Regions from separate parts of the Enterovibrio makurazakiensis genome, predicted to be linked through region 3. Evidence: predicted binding sites of a transcription regulator. Region 3 holds the regulator's gene; each other region holds the start of a gene.
What was found. Region 3 encodes MetJ, which represses methionine synthesis genes. Its sites were predicted from a motif close to TTAGACNTNTANANGTCTAA; they were not measured.

Region 1 (5,410 bases), on a different contig from region 3:
AACCACTCTCTTCCAGCAAAATAAATCGGCGCAGAGGTATAACTCAATGCTTCTACTGGCGGCTCAGACAAATCGACAACATTCCGATAAATCACGTCACTTTGCGCTTTTAGCCCCACATCCAGCAATTCCAAGTTGATGGACTCTTTTACCGTGTTGTTAATGGCTAAATCAAAAATATCCCCAACAGCAAACAGCCCTAACAAAAAGCCTCTCAACATTTCTTGGCGATCGGCTGCTGTTTCCGGCTCACCATAAAATACGGGGAGTAGCATAAGAAAGCCGCTATTGTCTTCAAACTCTCTTTTCAAGCGCATAGCCGGTGTTGCAATAGGAACACCACGATACCAACTCATTTCCAACGCATCTTTCATTGATGCTCGCGAGGCCAAATCAAACCCCACCATGTTCTGATTTTCAGCATATGGCGTCACATACCGAACAGGGAAATAGCGATCCCTCTGCCCTGCTTTTGCCAAATCTCCCGTTTCATTCAGCTCAACAATTTCAAACAACGCAAACTCTAACGCCGCTTCCGCTTCATAGAGGGAGCGTTCATCTTTCGTGACAAATTCCGCCCATTCCATTGCGCGTATATTAGGATGTCGATCCATCACATTGTTAGCCAACGCGCTGAAGGCATCTTCATTGATTTCATTGCTAAGGGAAACCTGACTGCGTAAGGCGTAAAGGAGTTCGATACTGATGTTGAGCTCTCTGCCTAAAGAAAGGGCTGCATTTTCAACGTCTTTTTGAATTTCATGTTTAACGGCTTGCTTCTCAGATTGATACAAAGACATGGCTGCGAGGAACGAAAAAAACAGCCCAACGAGGACCGTTACAATCGTTGAATACAAAACCTTCTTTGCCATCCTCTTTATACCCTCCGTTATATGTTAACTAATTGTTAGTCATATTTACGAATCCTGCCACCATGGGGCAAACTAAGCGCTTGAATTCTTTGGTGAGGAAGTGAAAATAAATTCGCCCTGACGGAAAAAACCATCAGGGCGAGAAGGGATCAACGAGATTTCGCATCGCTGAAAATGCAATGAATTATTAAAGAAGGTCTATATTTTCGACCTCTTTATACCCAAACAACCTGTAGATTCAGGATTCAACGAGGCTTACTGACGTTATCTCTCAGTATGCTCGCAGCATTGACCAAGCTAGACAACGCGGCTTCAACTTCGTCCCAGTTACGCGTCTTCAATCCACAGTCTGGGTTAACCCATAAACGTGAATCTGGAATGGTTTTACGTGCTTTCTCCAACAAGGCAACCATGCTGTCTACCTCTGGGATGTTTGGTGAGTGAATGTCATACACACCCGGGCCAATTTCATTTGGATACGAAAATTCTTCAAATGCTTGAAGCAATTCCATGTCTGAACGCGACGTTTCGATGGTAATGACATCGGCATCGAGCGCAGCAACAGAGTCAATAATGTCGTTAAATTCGCTGTAACACATGTGTGTGTGGATTTGCGTTTCTGGTTTGGCACTTGCTGCTGAGATCTTAAATGCATTAACCGCCCAATCCAGATACGCTTTCCAATCACCCACTTTTAACGGCATCCCTTCACGAATTGCAGGTTCATCAATTTGAATAATGTTGATACCTGCTTCTTGTAGATCAGCCACTTCATCACGCAACGCCAGCGCAATTTGTTCTGCAATGGCTTGGCGAGACAGATCTTCACGAGGGAAAGTCCAACCCAAAATCGTCACCGGCCCCGTCAGCATACCTTTCACCGGCTTGTCTGACAGGCTTTGTGCATAGGACGTCCAATCCACAGTGATCGGTGCAGGGCGAGAAATATCACCCACGATGACAGCAGGTTTCACACAGCGCGACCCGTAGCTTTGTACCCAACCGAATCGGGTGGCAGCAAACCCATCAAGGTTTTCAGCGAAATATTCCACCATGTCATTGCGCTCTGGTTCGCCATGAACCAGCACATCAAGGCCGAGCCTCTCTTGGCGCTCAATGGCATCTTTAATATGGCCTTGCATTGCAGCCGTGTAATCTGTGGCAGACAGAACACCCGACTTAACATCACGGCGCTGCTGACGAATTTCGGCCGTCTGCGGGAATGAACCAATGGTCGTGGTTGGGAAAAGAGGTAACGACAGCGCCGTTTTTTGCGCTTTTGCGCGCGCTTCATACGGTAGTTCTCGCTCACCTAACGCAGCAGTAATGCCGTTCACTTTCGCTTGTACATCTCGCTTGTTGACTCGCTCACTGAATGCGCGCGCTTCAATGGCTTCGCTATACACTTCACAAGCTGCAATGGCAGATTCATTTCCATCAAGTGCTTTTGCCAATAACGCTACTTCATTCAGCTTTTGCTTAGCAAAGGCCAACCAAGAATACACTTCTTCGTCGAGGCTAGTTTCTAAGTTCAAATCAATCGGCGAGTGTAAAAGAGAGCAACTGCTTGATACCCAAAGGCGATCGCCCAGCTTTTCCGCGGCAGGCTGGAGTGCTTGCAGCCATTTGTTCAGGTTGGCTTTCCACACGTTACGGCCATTTACGACACCGAGTGAAACCACCCAGTTGGAGGGAACTGCATCGATCACGGCATCCAACTGTTGTGGCGCAACACTCAAATCAACATGCAGGCCGTCTACTTTTAGTGCGCTAATCACATCAAGCTGTTGCTCAACAGATTCAAAGTAGGTAGTAAGAAGCAGTTTTACGTCGCCACTAATGACTTGGTACGCGAGCTTGTAGGCTTTTCTCCACTCTTCGGGCAAATCAAGCGCAAGAATAGGCTCATCAATTTGCACCCATTCAACGCCTTGTGATTTTAGCTTGGTGAAAATTTGCTGATAAACGGATAATAAACGTGGAAGTAAATCTAGGCGGTTGAAACCGTCTTCTTTCTCTTTACCGAGATACAAGTAAGAAACAGGTCCCAAAACCACAGGCTTCACCTTGTAACCCGACTTCTGAGCTTCTGACACCTCTTCAAATAACTGATTCCAGCTCAAAGAAAATTCATCGTCTTTAGTAAACTCTGGCACGATGTAGTGATAGTTTGTATTGAACCACTTTGTCATGTCTGACGCTGCACAGCTGCAACCTGTCGGTGCTTTACCACGAGCAATCCGGAATAAGGTGTCGAGATCTGGATGACCGTTACGATGACGCTCAGGAATATGACCCAAGGTCAGGCTGGTTTGAAGAACATGGTCATACCAAGCAAAGTCGCCAACCGTGACATAAGAAAGCCCAGCATCGGCTTGTGACTGCCAGTTGTTGTGGCGAATAGTAGCAGCAACATCGCGAAGGGCTTGTTGGTCACTTTTCCCGTGCCAGTAACTCTCCAATGCAAATTTCAATTCACGTTTGTTGCCGATGCGCGGGTAACCAAGAATATGTGTAGTGGACATTATCTTCTCCTTTTTAGCCGTCCAGATGTTTACATGTCCACCTTGATTCATTAGAGTGCATAAAACAAACTCAAATTACTCAAACGGATGTTGAGAATAATTCATGTTAGAAGTTAAGCACTTGCGAACGCTCTCTGTATTACGCGATACAGGCTCATTGACAGCGACAGCCACACAGCTTTGTTTGACACAATCTGCCTTGTCACATCAGCTCAAAGATCTAGAGCAACGCATAGGCGCTCCATTGTTTCTTCGAAAAACACGTCCTGTTCGTTTTACTGCAGAAGGCCAAGTGTTGCTGGCACTGGCGGATGACATGCTTCCTCGCCTTGCTAGAGCTGAAACGGAACTCGCAGCGTTGAAGGAAGACGCGCAAGGTCGATTGCATATGGCGATCGAATGCCATTCCTGCTTTCAATGGTTAATGCCAGCATTGAAAGAATACAGAATGAGCTGGCCCTTGGTGACATTGGACTTCTCTTCAGGATTTGGATTTGAACCCTTACCTGCCTTGGCTAGTGGGGAATTGGATCTCGTTATTTCGTCAGACATTAGCCCTCGCAGCGAAATCCACTATGAGCCGCTGTTTGATTTTGAAATGCGATTGGTGCTCTCGGATACGCATCCACTGGCATCGAAAAGTGTTATTGAAGCCGAGGATTTGGCGAATGAAACGCTTCTTACCTACCCCGTTCAGCGTCAGCGAATGGATGTCATCAAACACTTTCTCCATCCCGCGGGCGTCGAGCCGGCAAACTTTAAATCTGCAGACAACACACTGATGCTAATTCAAATGGTGACGGCGGGTCTTGGTGTGGCGGCTTTGCCGAATTGGGCAATCAGTGAATTTTCACGACAAGGATTAGTGGTTGATAAGCCGTTAGGAAAAGGACTATGGCGACGACTATATGCAGCAGTCAGGCATCAAGAAAGTGACCGTCCTTACCTTCAGGCATTTTTCGCCACAGCACGAAATCAATGCCATACGCATTTGGATGGGATCAAGAAAGTCTGAGCCGAGAAAACGGCTCATGGTTGTCAAAGCAGAAAATTCAAACGGCTATTTTTGCCTTAACTGGTTCACAACGGGATCATAGTAGCATCCCATTTCGTCCAGTTTGTGCTGGAATGCTTGTTGGTCCAATTCAAATTGCACTAGCAAGTCGTCAAGACTGCTGCACTCCAAACGCAGCTTTTCATTCACGATGCCATACATGATCGCACCATCAAGATGATCGAGATTATGAATTTCCATAAACACTGCTCTCTGTCTGCCATTATACCCAAGTAACCACATGTCTATTTTAGTCCAGTTAGATCATCTGCTATAAACAACAGGATCAAAAAAGGCACTTCATGTGCCTTTTCCTACCATTGAAACAGAAAACTGAAACTCGCAGAACAATGATGAATAACAGAGTGAGTTTGGCTGTTAAGGACTTAGACCATCGCAGACATTGCCAAGCCAGAGGCGCTCGCAATAACGATAAGCGCACAACAGAGTTGGGCTAGCTGGGGGGGAGTTTGACGCAGTAAATGGAGTGCCCAAATTATCACGCCACACACTACCAAGCCCAAGCTAGAAAACACCGAAGTAATCAATGTGTTAGCTTCGGACTCAGGCATTGAAGCGCTTGTCACCGCAATAATCACTGCCATGAACATGGAGGCGACAATGCCGACGACAGGCAAAATGCGGTGAAAAGCCTGTAAACGAGAACGAGCACGAACCAGTAAACAATGCGCTGTAATTGCGCCAACCAACAGCACTTGAGAAAGCATTAGCAAACCTGCTGCACTACCCTGCTGCCAAGCAGACACCAACACCGCCAAAACACCAAAGCCATTGGCGAGATGCAGTATTGGAATAGGACCTGATAATCGCGTTTTTCCTGATTTTGAGCGCAACGAGAAAATACCAAGCGCGATAAACGGCAATACCGAGAATGGCGAGAAGGGAATCACCGCCGCCCACGCTGCAACGATAAACCAAAAAGCTTTGTGGAGACGACC
Region 2 (5,410 bases), on a different contig from region 3:
AAGGGTGAGGTCCCCAGTTCGAATCTGGGTATCAGCACCAGCTTTAAAAATTTTTCTGGCAGCCATAGCGTAATGGTACCACCTGATCCCATGCCGAACTCAGAAGTGAAACGTTGCTGCGCCGATGGTAGTGTGGGGTCTCCCCATGTGAGAGTAGGTCACTGCCAGATACCTCTTCAAACCCGTAGCGGAAACGCTGCGGGTTTTTTCGTATATGCACGCCAAATTCAATTCTCATAAATAGTCTTGAAGAGATGTTTCGGATGATATAGGGTTAATGGAATTCTAGACGTCTATACATCTTAAGAAGGGAGTGCTTTAAGATGCCCATTAAAATTCCTGATCAACTGCCCGCGGCCAGTACATTGCGTCAGGAAAACATCTTCGTGATGCCTGAAACTCGCGCTGCAAACCAAAGCATTCGTCCTCTTAAAGTTTTGCTACTCAATCTCATGCCAAAGAAGATTGAGACTGAAACGCAGTTCATGCGTTTGTTATCAAACAGTCCACTTCAAATTGATGTAGAGCTTCTACGGATAGATGACAGGCCAAGCAAAAACACACCAACGGAGCACCTTGATACCTTCTATCGTCAATTTCAGATGATCAGAGAGCGTAACTTCGATGGGTTAATCGTAACAGGTGCACCGCTAGGTCTTGTTCAATTTGAAGATGTTATTTATTGGGATCACCTACAAGATATTATGACGTGGGCTAAAGACCATGTGACGTCGACCTTGTATGTCTGCTGGGCAGCTCAAGCGGGATTGAAGTTACTGTACGACTTGCCAAAGAAAACCCGAAAAGAAAAACTGTCTGGTGTGTATTGGCACAATACCAATAAAGAACACAGCCATAACCCGATCCTTCGTGGCTTTGATGATGCATTCTTAGCGCCACACTCTCGTTATGCAGATTTCTCTCCAGACTTTCTTGCTGAACACACGGATCTTGATATTTTGGCGACATCGTCAACGGCAGGAACGTATTTGGCGGCGACAAAGGATAAGCGTAACGTGTTTGTCACGGGTCATCCAGAGTACGATCCACTGACCTTACATAATGAATATGTACGAGACGTGGGGGAAGGAATGGAGCCACCTATTCCTGTGAATTATTACCCTGATGACGATCCATCAAAAGACCCGTATGTGAGCTGGCGCAGCCATGGCTACATGTTGTTTTCCAATTGGTTGAACTACTGTGTTTACCAGCAAACACCATTCGACCTGGATCACTTCTCAGAAGACGCATTCACCAAAGACGAAGACGCGTAAATTACCAATCCAACGATCCAAAAAAAGCCTGCTTAAAGCAGGCTTTTTCGTGTCTATTTTGGAGCTTGAAGAGAACGGTTATTCCACCTTCTTCTCTACGGCATGTTCATTTTGTGTTGGCACGCGCGGCTTAATTGCCATGTCCCTTTCGGCCACTTTCGCTTTCTCAATCATTTTCGTTATCGTCGAGCCCTGCACGAGAATTGAGAACACGACCACGGCGTAAGTCATGACAAGAATGATCTCTCGTACATCGATATCTTTCTCCGGCAAGACCATATAGCCTGCGGGTACCGCCATTGCCATCGCAATGGCCAAGCCACCACGCAGCCCCCCCCAAGTAAGAATTCGCACGGCGAACGGGTTGTAATCGCGATAGCGGTTAAAACCAACATAGCAAAGGCGAACACTCAAATAACGCGCGAGAAGCACCAAAGGCACAGCGAAAGCCATGATGATCCAATCTTCTTTGTGGAAGCTAAAGGTCAACATACTCAGGCCAATTAATAAGAACAACACCCCATTTAGGAACTCATCAACCAGCTCCCAGAAATGATCGAGGTGGTCTTCGCTTTCCTTGGAGAAACCAATATAGCGTGTCCAGTTTCCAATCATGATACCGGCAACCACCATGGCCAATGGACCAGATACGCCAATCAAGCCTGCGAATACATAACCAGCAGTTGGAATACCGAGGGTTAGCAGTAACTCCATAGAATGGTCGTCGGTGTTTGAAATAAGATAATGGAACAAGAGCCCAAGTAAGAATCCGTAAACAATGCCGCCAATCGCTTCATGCAAGAAGAGTTCAACAACACCCAATGCCGTTGGTGTTTCTGTACCGAAGGCGATCGTAAATAAGGTGATGAAGATGACCAAACCAAATCCGTCATTGAATAATGATTCACCTTCAATCTGAGTCGATATACGTTTTGGCGCGTCTAGTTTTTTAACGATGGCAAGAACAGCGATGGGGTCTGTTGGTGAAATCAAGGAGCCAAAAAGAAGGCAGTAGATAAAATCAAACTGAATCCCGATGAGCTGGAAGAACAACCAGGCAGCACCGCCGATAAAGAAGGTGGAGACCAAGGTTGCCCCTAGGGCAAGAACCGTGATTTCCCATTTCTGATCTTTTAAGTTTGGGAGTTTGACTCCGAGACCACCTGCGAACAGAAGAAATCCAAGCACACCTTTTAGCAAAAAGTCATCAAAGTGCACTTCGTTGAGAGTCTCTGCGGCCAAGTCTTTTAAATCAAACCAGTTGTTCTGGCCTGAAATCACGATACCGAGAGAGAGAATCAGTGCGCCAGCAGTGATTGCAATGGTTGTTTGCATTTGACCAATTTTGCTATTGATAAATGCAATAGCCATGGCAGCGGCTGCGAGAAAGCACAGTGTTGTATAGACGGTCATAGGTGACCTCATGTTAGCGAAAAAAGGAGAACCCAAAAATTTGTAACGAAATATAGATCTATGCGAGCAAGAAAACTACAACAAATCCGAGTGTTTTCAGGGATCGGCTGAGAGTGAGAAGCGAATAGACGTCTAGATTTCCAATTAAGCTATGTTACTATGCAATTAGCGAGCAATTTAAGAAGGAATTTGTGGCTGTGAGTAGTAAGGACATACTAAAAAAACTGTTGGCTGAGCGCATTCTCATTATTGATGGCGGTATGGGCACCATGATCCAGGACTACAAACTGGATGAGTCTGATTACCGTGGTGAGCGTTTTTCTGATTGGCATTCTGATCTAAAGGGTAACAATGACCTTTTAGTCCTGACGCAGCCAGCGCTCATTAAACAAATTCATGCTGAGTACCTGGAAGCGGGTGCAGACATTCTTGAGACCAACACCTTTAATGCCACCACGATTGCCATGGCCGACTACGACATGGAATCGCTTAGTTCGGAAATCAATCTAGAAGCGGCAAAGCTTGCCCGCGAAGTTGCTGATGAATGGACGGCAAAAAATCCCGATAAACCGCGTTTTGTTGCTGGCGTACTTGGTCCAACGAACCGCACCTGCTCTATTTCCCCTGATGTGAATGATCCGGGCTATCGAAACGTTACATTTGATCAATTGGTTGAAGCCTACTCTGAATCCACGCGTGCGTTGATTGCTGGCGGTGCAGACATCATCTTGGTCGAAACTATTTTTGATACCTTGAACGCCAAAGCGTGTACCTTTGCTGTCGAGACGGTATTTGACGAAGACGGTATTGAACTGCCTGTTATGATTTCAGGCACGATCACCGATGCATCCGGTCGTACCCTGTCTGGTCAAACGACCGAAGCTTTTTATAACTCCCTACGACACGTTAAACCTATTTCCTTTGGCCTTAACTGTGCGTTGGGTCCTGATGAATTGCGTCAATACGTTGAAGAACTGTCACGTATTTCTGAGTGTTCTGTGTCTGCTCACCCCAATGCGGGTTTACCAAATGCATTCGGTGAATACGACCTCAGCCCTGAAGACATGGCTGAACACATCGCGGAGTGGGCACAAAGTGGTTTCTTAAACCTGGTGGGGGGCTGTTGTGGTACGACACCTGAACACATTCGAAAAATGGCGGAAGCTACTCGTAATGTGAAACCGAGAACGCTTCCGGATTTGCCAAAGTACTGTCGCTTGTCTGGCCTTGAGCCATTGACGATTGCGCCCGACACCTTATTCATTAATGTGGGTGAACGTACTAACGTGACGGGTTCGGCCCGCTTCAAGCGCCTCATTAAAGAAGAGCTTTATGATGAAGCATTAGAAGTCGCGCGTCAGCAGGTCGAGGCGGGTGCACAGATCATCGATATCAACATGGATGAAGGCATGTTGGATGCGGAAGCAGCCATGGTGCGTTTCCTCAACTTGTGTGCGACAGAGCCTGAGATCTCGAAAGTTCCCATCATGGTCGATTCATCAAAATGGGAAATCTTAGAAGCTGGGTTGAAATGTGTGCAGGGCAAGCCCATCGTTAACTCGATTTCGATGAAAGAAGGAGTCGAGAAATTCATTGAGCAAGCCAAGTTAATTCGTCGCTATGGCGCAGCGGTTATCGTGATGGCGTTTGATGAAGTGGGTCAGGCGGATACCCGTGAGCGTAAAACCGAAATCTGTACCGAAGCCTATAACATCTTAGTCAATGAGGTGGGCTTCCCACCAGAAGACATCATCTTCGACCCGAACATTTTTGCAGTGGCGACGGGCATTGAAGAGCACAACAACTACGCGGTCGACTTTATTGAGGCGGTCGGTGATATCAAACGCACCCTACCACATGCGATGGTTTCGGGCGGCGTGTCGAATGTGTCATTCTCATTTCGTGGTAACAACCCTGTTCGTGAAGCGATTCACGCTGTTTTCCTTTATTACTGTTTTAAAAACGGCATGGACATGGGGATCGTCAACGCAGGTCAGCTTGCGATTTATGACGATCTTCCTGATGAACTTCGTGAGGCAGTGGAAGACGTTGTATTGAATCGACGCGATGATGGTACAGAGCGTCTTCTTGATATTGCAGACAAATACCGCGGGACGGGTGAGGTTAAAGAGGATCGCACGGCGCAAGAGTGGCGCGGTTGGGACGTTGAGAAGCGTTTATCGCATGCCTTGGTGAAAGGGATCACCGAATTTATCGTTGAAGATACGGAAGAAGCCCGCGCGAAAGCAAGTAAGCCCCTTGAAGTGATTGAAGGCCCATTGATGGCAGGCATGAACGTGGTGGGTGATTTATTCGGTGAAGGTAAGATGTTCTTGCCGCAGGTGGTGAAATCCGCACGCGTGATGAAACAGGCGGTTGCCTACCTCGAACCTTATATCAATGCTGAAAAACAAGCAGGGCAAACTAACGGTAAGATTCTCTTAGCCACAGTGAAAGGCGATGTGCATGACATTGGTAAGAATATCGTGGGCGTGGTGTTGCAGTGTAATAACTACGAAATCATTGATCTTGGCGTCATGGTGTCTTGTGACAAAATCTTGCAGGTTGCCAAAGAAGAGAATGTCGACATTATTGGCTTGAGTGGCCTGATCACTCCATCGCTTGACGAAATGGTGCACGTTGCCAAAGAGATGGAACGCCGTGGTTTTGATTTACCACTGCTGATTGGTGGAGCCACCACCTCAAAAGCGCACACGGCA
Region 3 (5,410 bases):
TATGGGGGACGCATCCAGTATGGTTCTGATTTGCTGCAGAAACTGCTCGACATGCTCACTTTGGTTGGCCTCTGCACGAAATAGAGCAAAGAAGCTGTATGGGGGCAGATTGGCTTGCTGTCGCTCAGTCAACGCTTCGGTGGCAAAACTGTCATACCCCTTATGAATGAGCGACTGCAGCAAGGCATGTTCTGGGTGATGCGTTTGCAACAAAACAAAGCCGGGTTTACTTGCGCGTCCCGCACGCCCTGCGACCTGCACAAACAATTGAGCGAGGCGCTCTGGCGCACGAAAATCATTACTGAACAACGCACTGTCTACATCCACCAATGCCACGAGAGTGACATCGGGGAAGTGGTGCCCTTTGGCCAACATCTGTGTGCCAATGAGGATTTGGTAGTCCTTGTTGTGAATGGCATCAAGGTAGGCTTCTAGTGACCCTTTTCGGCGGGTGTTATCACGGTCAATCCGAATGGTTTTGAACTCAGGAAAGAGACTTTCTAGCTGCGCTTCGAGTTGCTCAGTGCCGACGCCGACGCTGATCAGCTGTGTTGACCCACAACTGCCACATTGATGGGGGATAGGGCGCTGCGTTCCACAATGGTGGCAACGCAATTCGCTGCTCTGTTGGTGCAGTGTATAAAACGCGTCACAGCGTTTACATTCAGCCAGCCAACCACACTCATGGCACATGAGCGCAGGCGCATAGCCGCGACGATTTAAAAAGAGCATCACCTGATTGCCTTCAGAAAGGTGCTTTCGCATTTCAGCAATCAGCGGTGCAGATAATCCCGCCTCTAAATACAGCCCACGAATATCGAGTACGCCATGTTTCGCTTTAATAGCGTTACCCGCACGTTTGGATAACGTGAGGTGGTGATATTTACCTGTCTTTGCGTTGTGTAAGCTTTCTAAGCATGGCGTGGCGGAGCCAAGTAACACTGGCACGTTTTCTTCATGTGCACGCATCACTGCAAGATCGCGGGCGTGATAACGAAAAGAGTCTTGTTGCTTATAAGACGCATCGTGTTCTTCGTCGACAATAATAATGCCGAGTGATTTAAACGGTGAAAACAAGGCCGAACGCGTACCAATGATAATGGCCGCTTCATTGTCTCGGGCTGCCAGCCATGCATTGAGTCGCTCAGTGTCATTAAGCGCTGAGTGCATCACTTCAACGGGCACATTAAAGCGACGTTTGAATCGGTTGATGGTTTGTGGTGTTAACCCGATTTCAGGAACTAAAATCAGGGCTTGTTGACCGCGAGCCAATACCGGCTCTAAGGCGTTGAGGTACACTTCGGTTTTGCCAGATCCCGTGACGCCCTCAATCAAGTAACACCCAAACTCTTGGCTAGCGTTGATCGTTGCCACTGTCATCGCTTGTTCGTGATTCAAGGTTGGCTTGTCTTCGACGATGCGGTAGTCAGTCGTCCAAGGCTTGGGGCGCACATTCTGTACGATTTCAATCCAGCCTTTTTCTTCCGCACCTTTAATGACGGTGGCGCTTAGGTCACTTTCTAGTAAATCGCTATGCGCCATTGCGCCGCTGCGCAGCATCGTCAGGATCCGAGCCTGCTTAGGTGCGCGGGTCAATGCGGTGATGGGCTGATCTTTTCCCGCTTCTGTTAGTTGCCAAACGCGCTCGCGCTCGCGATGCGCAGGTTTCCCTTTTCTTAGGCTTCCCGGCATCACCGTGGCTAATGCGTCACCTAATGGGTATTGATAGTAGCGACTCGCCCAGTTTAATACCTTATATAAAGAAGAAGGCCAAAGTGGCGCATCATCGAGCACAGCATTAATGGGTTTGAGTTGTGTGAGCGGGAAATCAGATTGGTCAGTCAGTGCCGTCACGATACCGATTTTGAATTGCTTGCCAAACGGCACGCGCACTCGTCCACCGACCACAGGCATGTCACTGCCAATCAGATAATCAAAGGTCTTATGAAGCGGGACGGGTAATGCCACTTGAGCGATGGTTGGGATCATGAGGTCCTAGCGTCTAGGTGGTTAAGCCAAGTTATCGCGACAGTGTACCTATGGTAAACATGCGGGTAAACAAGTGTGCAAAGCCTAAAATACGTTTTCTTTTGAGTCGCGCCACCAAAGGGCTAGCCTGCTACCAGCAAATGAATTGAACAAAAAAGTTGCTATCACAGGTCTCCTTGATTAGAATTTCGCGCCTACAAATTTTTGTCAACGACGTGTGGTGCCCGATAGGCTCGGGAGAGCGACACGGCCTTATATTAGAGGTTATCCCTATGAAAGCTGGTATCCATCCAGAGTACAAAGCAGTAACAGCAAAATGTTCTTGCGGCAACACTTTTGAATTCAACACAACTATGGCTAAAGACATTAACCTAGATGTGTGTGACAAATGCCACCCATTCTACACTGGTAAGCAACGTGTTGTTGACACTGGCGGCCGTGTTGATCGCTTCAACAAGCGTTTCGGTGCGTTGTCTAGCAAGTAATATTGCAGATTTCGAAAAAAAGGGAGGTGCGAAAGCACCTCCCTTTTTTTATGCCTGAATCGGCATATACGACCTGTCACATAAATCAGTAAAGATACTAATGAAGAATAACCGCGGATTGGGGTGGTTCTCACATTCTCACTGCGTTAACATTTTATGATTATATTTAGGGTAAGGATGTTCTCACCCTTAACTTGTTACGGATTGATCTTATCGCTTGCGAGATCGTTAACGTGACAAGGTTTTTAACCAATAACGATGAATAAAATCAGGAAATAACAACATGTCTGAAGACAAACGCCAACAGGCGCTGGATTATCACGCCTATCCTGTGCCTGGTAAAATCTCGGTAGAAGTGACCAAGCCTGCTGATACCGTGGAAGATTTAGCGTTGGCGTACAGCCCAGGTGTGGCAGAGCCTGTTCGTGAAATCGCACAAGATGCTGACAACGTTTATAAATATACTGCGAAAGGCAATATGGTTGCGGTTATTTCAAACGGCACCGCTATTCTGGGTTTGGGTAACCTAGGCCCGCTAGCCTCTAAACCTGTCATGGAAGGTAAAGCCCTTCTGTTCAAACGTTTTGCCGGTTTAGATTCGATTGATATCGAAGTCAAACACCGCACCATCGAAGAGTTTGTCGACACAGTTGCTAATATCTCCGACACCTTTGGTGGTATCAACCTTGAAGACATCAAAGCTCCCGATTGCTTTGAAATTGAAAAGCAGTTGATTGAGCGCTGTAACGTGCCGGTTTTCCACGATGACCAACATGGTACGGCGATCGTCACGGCAGCAGGTATGCTGAATGCGTTGGAGCTGCAAGGCAAAAACATCGAAGACGCTGTTGTCGTATGTTTAGGTGCGGGCGCTGCGGCAGTTGCGTGTATGGAACTGCTGATCAAATGTGGTGCGCAGCGTGAAAAGATTTACATGCTTGACCGCAAAGGTGTGATTCACACGCGCCGTGATGACATCAACGAATACAAGCAACTGTTTGCCAACAACACGGACAAACGCACATTGGAAGATGTGATCGAAGGTGCAGACATTTTCTTGGGTGTTTCTGGCCCAGACTTGCTGCCACCAGAGGCCTTGAAGCTGATGGCTGAAAAGCCGATCGTGTTTGCGTGTTCAAACCCAGATCCAGAAATCAAACCTGAGCTGGCACACCAAGTGCGTGATGATTTGATCATGGGTACGGGTCGTTCAGATTACCCGAATCAAGTGAATAACGTACTTTGCTTCCCGTTCATCTTCCGTGGTGCACTAGACGTACGTGCAAGCCGCATCAATGATGAAATGAAGTTAGCGGCGGTTGAAGCAATTCGTTCACTGGCAAAAGAGCCCGTACCCGCTGATGTATTGAAGGCTGCCCGCGTTGATGCATTGAGCTTTGGTATTGATTACATCATTCCTAAGCCTATGGACCCTCGCCTATTGCCACGCGTTGCGAAAGCCGTTGCGGTTGCTGCGGTTGAGTCAGGCGTTGCGCGTATTGAAATGCCAGAAAACTATATGGCCGATAAGTAATAGATGGCTGATAAGTAAAAGTACGGAAGAAAAATATCGGCACGAAAGACGAGTAACGGCCTCGGAGACGTTTCACTCTTCTGTCGTACTTTGAAGGAAAATAGTACTGTTTTTCTTTCGACGAAAAAAAACCAGCCAATCGGCTGGTTTTTTTGTCATAACTTTGTCATTGCGACGATGAAATCAATATTCTTCGTCGTTAAACTCGATACCTAATTCTTTCATGATGCGCTTCACTTCGGCAGGCACGCTATCCGCTTTGTCTTTGCGAATGTCGTCATCTGTTGGTAGCGGTTGGCCTGTGTAGGCATGCAAAAACGCTTCGCACAACAGTTCACTGTTGGTGGCATGACGTAAATTATTGACCTGTCGACGCGTACGCTCATCTGTCAGGATTTTAAGCACTTTCAGTGGGATAGAGACGGTGATCTTCTTTACTTGTTCTTTCTTTTTACCGTGCTCGGCGTAAGGGTTAATATATTCGCCATTCCACTCTGCCATCGTGCACCTTCTAAGCAGTTTCATTGATAAATCGCTGTCAACACCGGAAGCATGATGCCCAGGTTGGATGAATTTCGAATTTTAGCGATATTAACCGCTACATGTAAAGACATATAGACGTCCAGAAGTATTGACGTCTTGATTGTGAGTGGTTAAGGTTGAGCCTATCTGCTCGTATTATGATCGCATTTTGACAGGGAAAGACACCATGAGCGACAAGAAGTCAGCCACGATTGCCGTACGCACTGGCATCACTACCGATTCTCAGCACAATGCTGTGGTTCCTCCTATTTACCTTTCTACCAACTACGAATTCCCTGAGTTCGGCGAAGTGCCGACGTATGACTATGCGCGTGGTGGTAACCCAACGCGTAACCTTTTAGAGACGGCGCTTGCTGAGCTTGAAAACGGCGCGGGTGCGGTAGTGACGAACTGTGGCATGTCTGCCATCAATCTGCTGCTTTCTTTAGTTGGTCCCGATGATCTTATTGTTGCCCCGCATGATTGCTATGGCGGCACATACCGTTTGTTTGATTCCCGTGCGCGCAAAGGCGCATTTAAGATTGAGTTTGTTGATCAGTCTGATGAAGCCGCATTGGCATCAGCGTTGGCAAAGAATCCTAAGTTGGTGTGGATTGAAACCCCATCAAACCCGTTATTGCGCGTTGTCGACATCGAAGCGATTAGCCAGCAAGCACAGGCTGTGGGGGCGTGGGTTGGGGTCGATAACACGTTCTTATCTCCTGTATTGCAAAAGCCGCTGAATCTTGGCGCTGACTTTGTGGTGCACTCGACCACGAAATTCATCAACGGTCACTCTGATACAGTCGGGGGTGTGGTGGTTGCTAAAGAGCAAGCATTGGCGGATGAGTTGAAGTGGTGGGGTAACTGTATCGGCGCA

Region 1: metE (5-methyltetrahydropteroyltriglutamate--homocysteine S-methyltransferase) is a predicted target of MetJ. The motif match lies at 3,411-3,430, and genes of this name have one in related genera.
Region 2: metH (methionine synthase) is a predicted target of MetJ. The motif match lies at 2,815-2,834, and genes of this name have one in related genera.

The regions. Positions count from the first base shown of each region.
Region 1 is NZ_JAKJSE010000005.1:294,878-300,287, forward strand. Features, by position in the region: gene L4D06_RS03505 (CHASE domain-containing protein) at 1-872, opposite strand, end outside; gene metE (5-methyltetrahydropteroyltriglutamate--homocysteine S-methyltransferase) at 1,118-3,397, opposite strand; gene metR (HTH-type transcriptional regulator MetR) at 3,501-4,412, shown strand; gene L4D06_RS03520 (DUF4250 domain-containing protein) at 4,458-4,652, opposite strand; gene L4D06_RS03525 (hypothetical protein) at 4,838-5,410, opposite strand, start outside.
Region 2 is NZ_JAKJSE010000006.1:365-5,774, forward strand. Features, by position in the region: tRNA gene L4D06_RS03585 (tRNA-Thr) at 1-40, shown strand, start outside; rRNA gene rrf (5S ribosomal RNA) at 55-170, shown strand; gene metA (homoserine O-succinyltransferase MetA) at 324-1,277, shown strand; gene L4D06_RS03600 (cation:proton antiporter) at 1,356-2,690, opposite strand; gene metH (methionine synthase) at 2,882-5,410, shown strand, end outside.
Region 3 is NZ_JAKJSE010000019.1:56,055-61,464, forward strand. Features, by position in the region: gene priA (primosomal protein N') at 1-1,989, opposite strand, end outside; gene rpmE (50S ribosomal protein L31) at 2,262-2,474, shown strand; gene L4D06_RS15120 (malic enzyme-like NAD(P)-binding protein) at 2,758-4,008, shown strand; gene metJ (met regulon transcriptional regulator MetJ) at 4,192-4,509, opposite strand; gene L4D06_RS15130 (O-succinylhomoserine (thiol)-lyase) at 4,718-5,410, shown strand, end outside.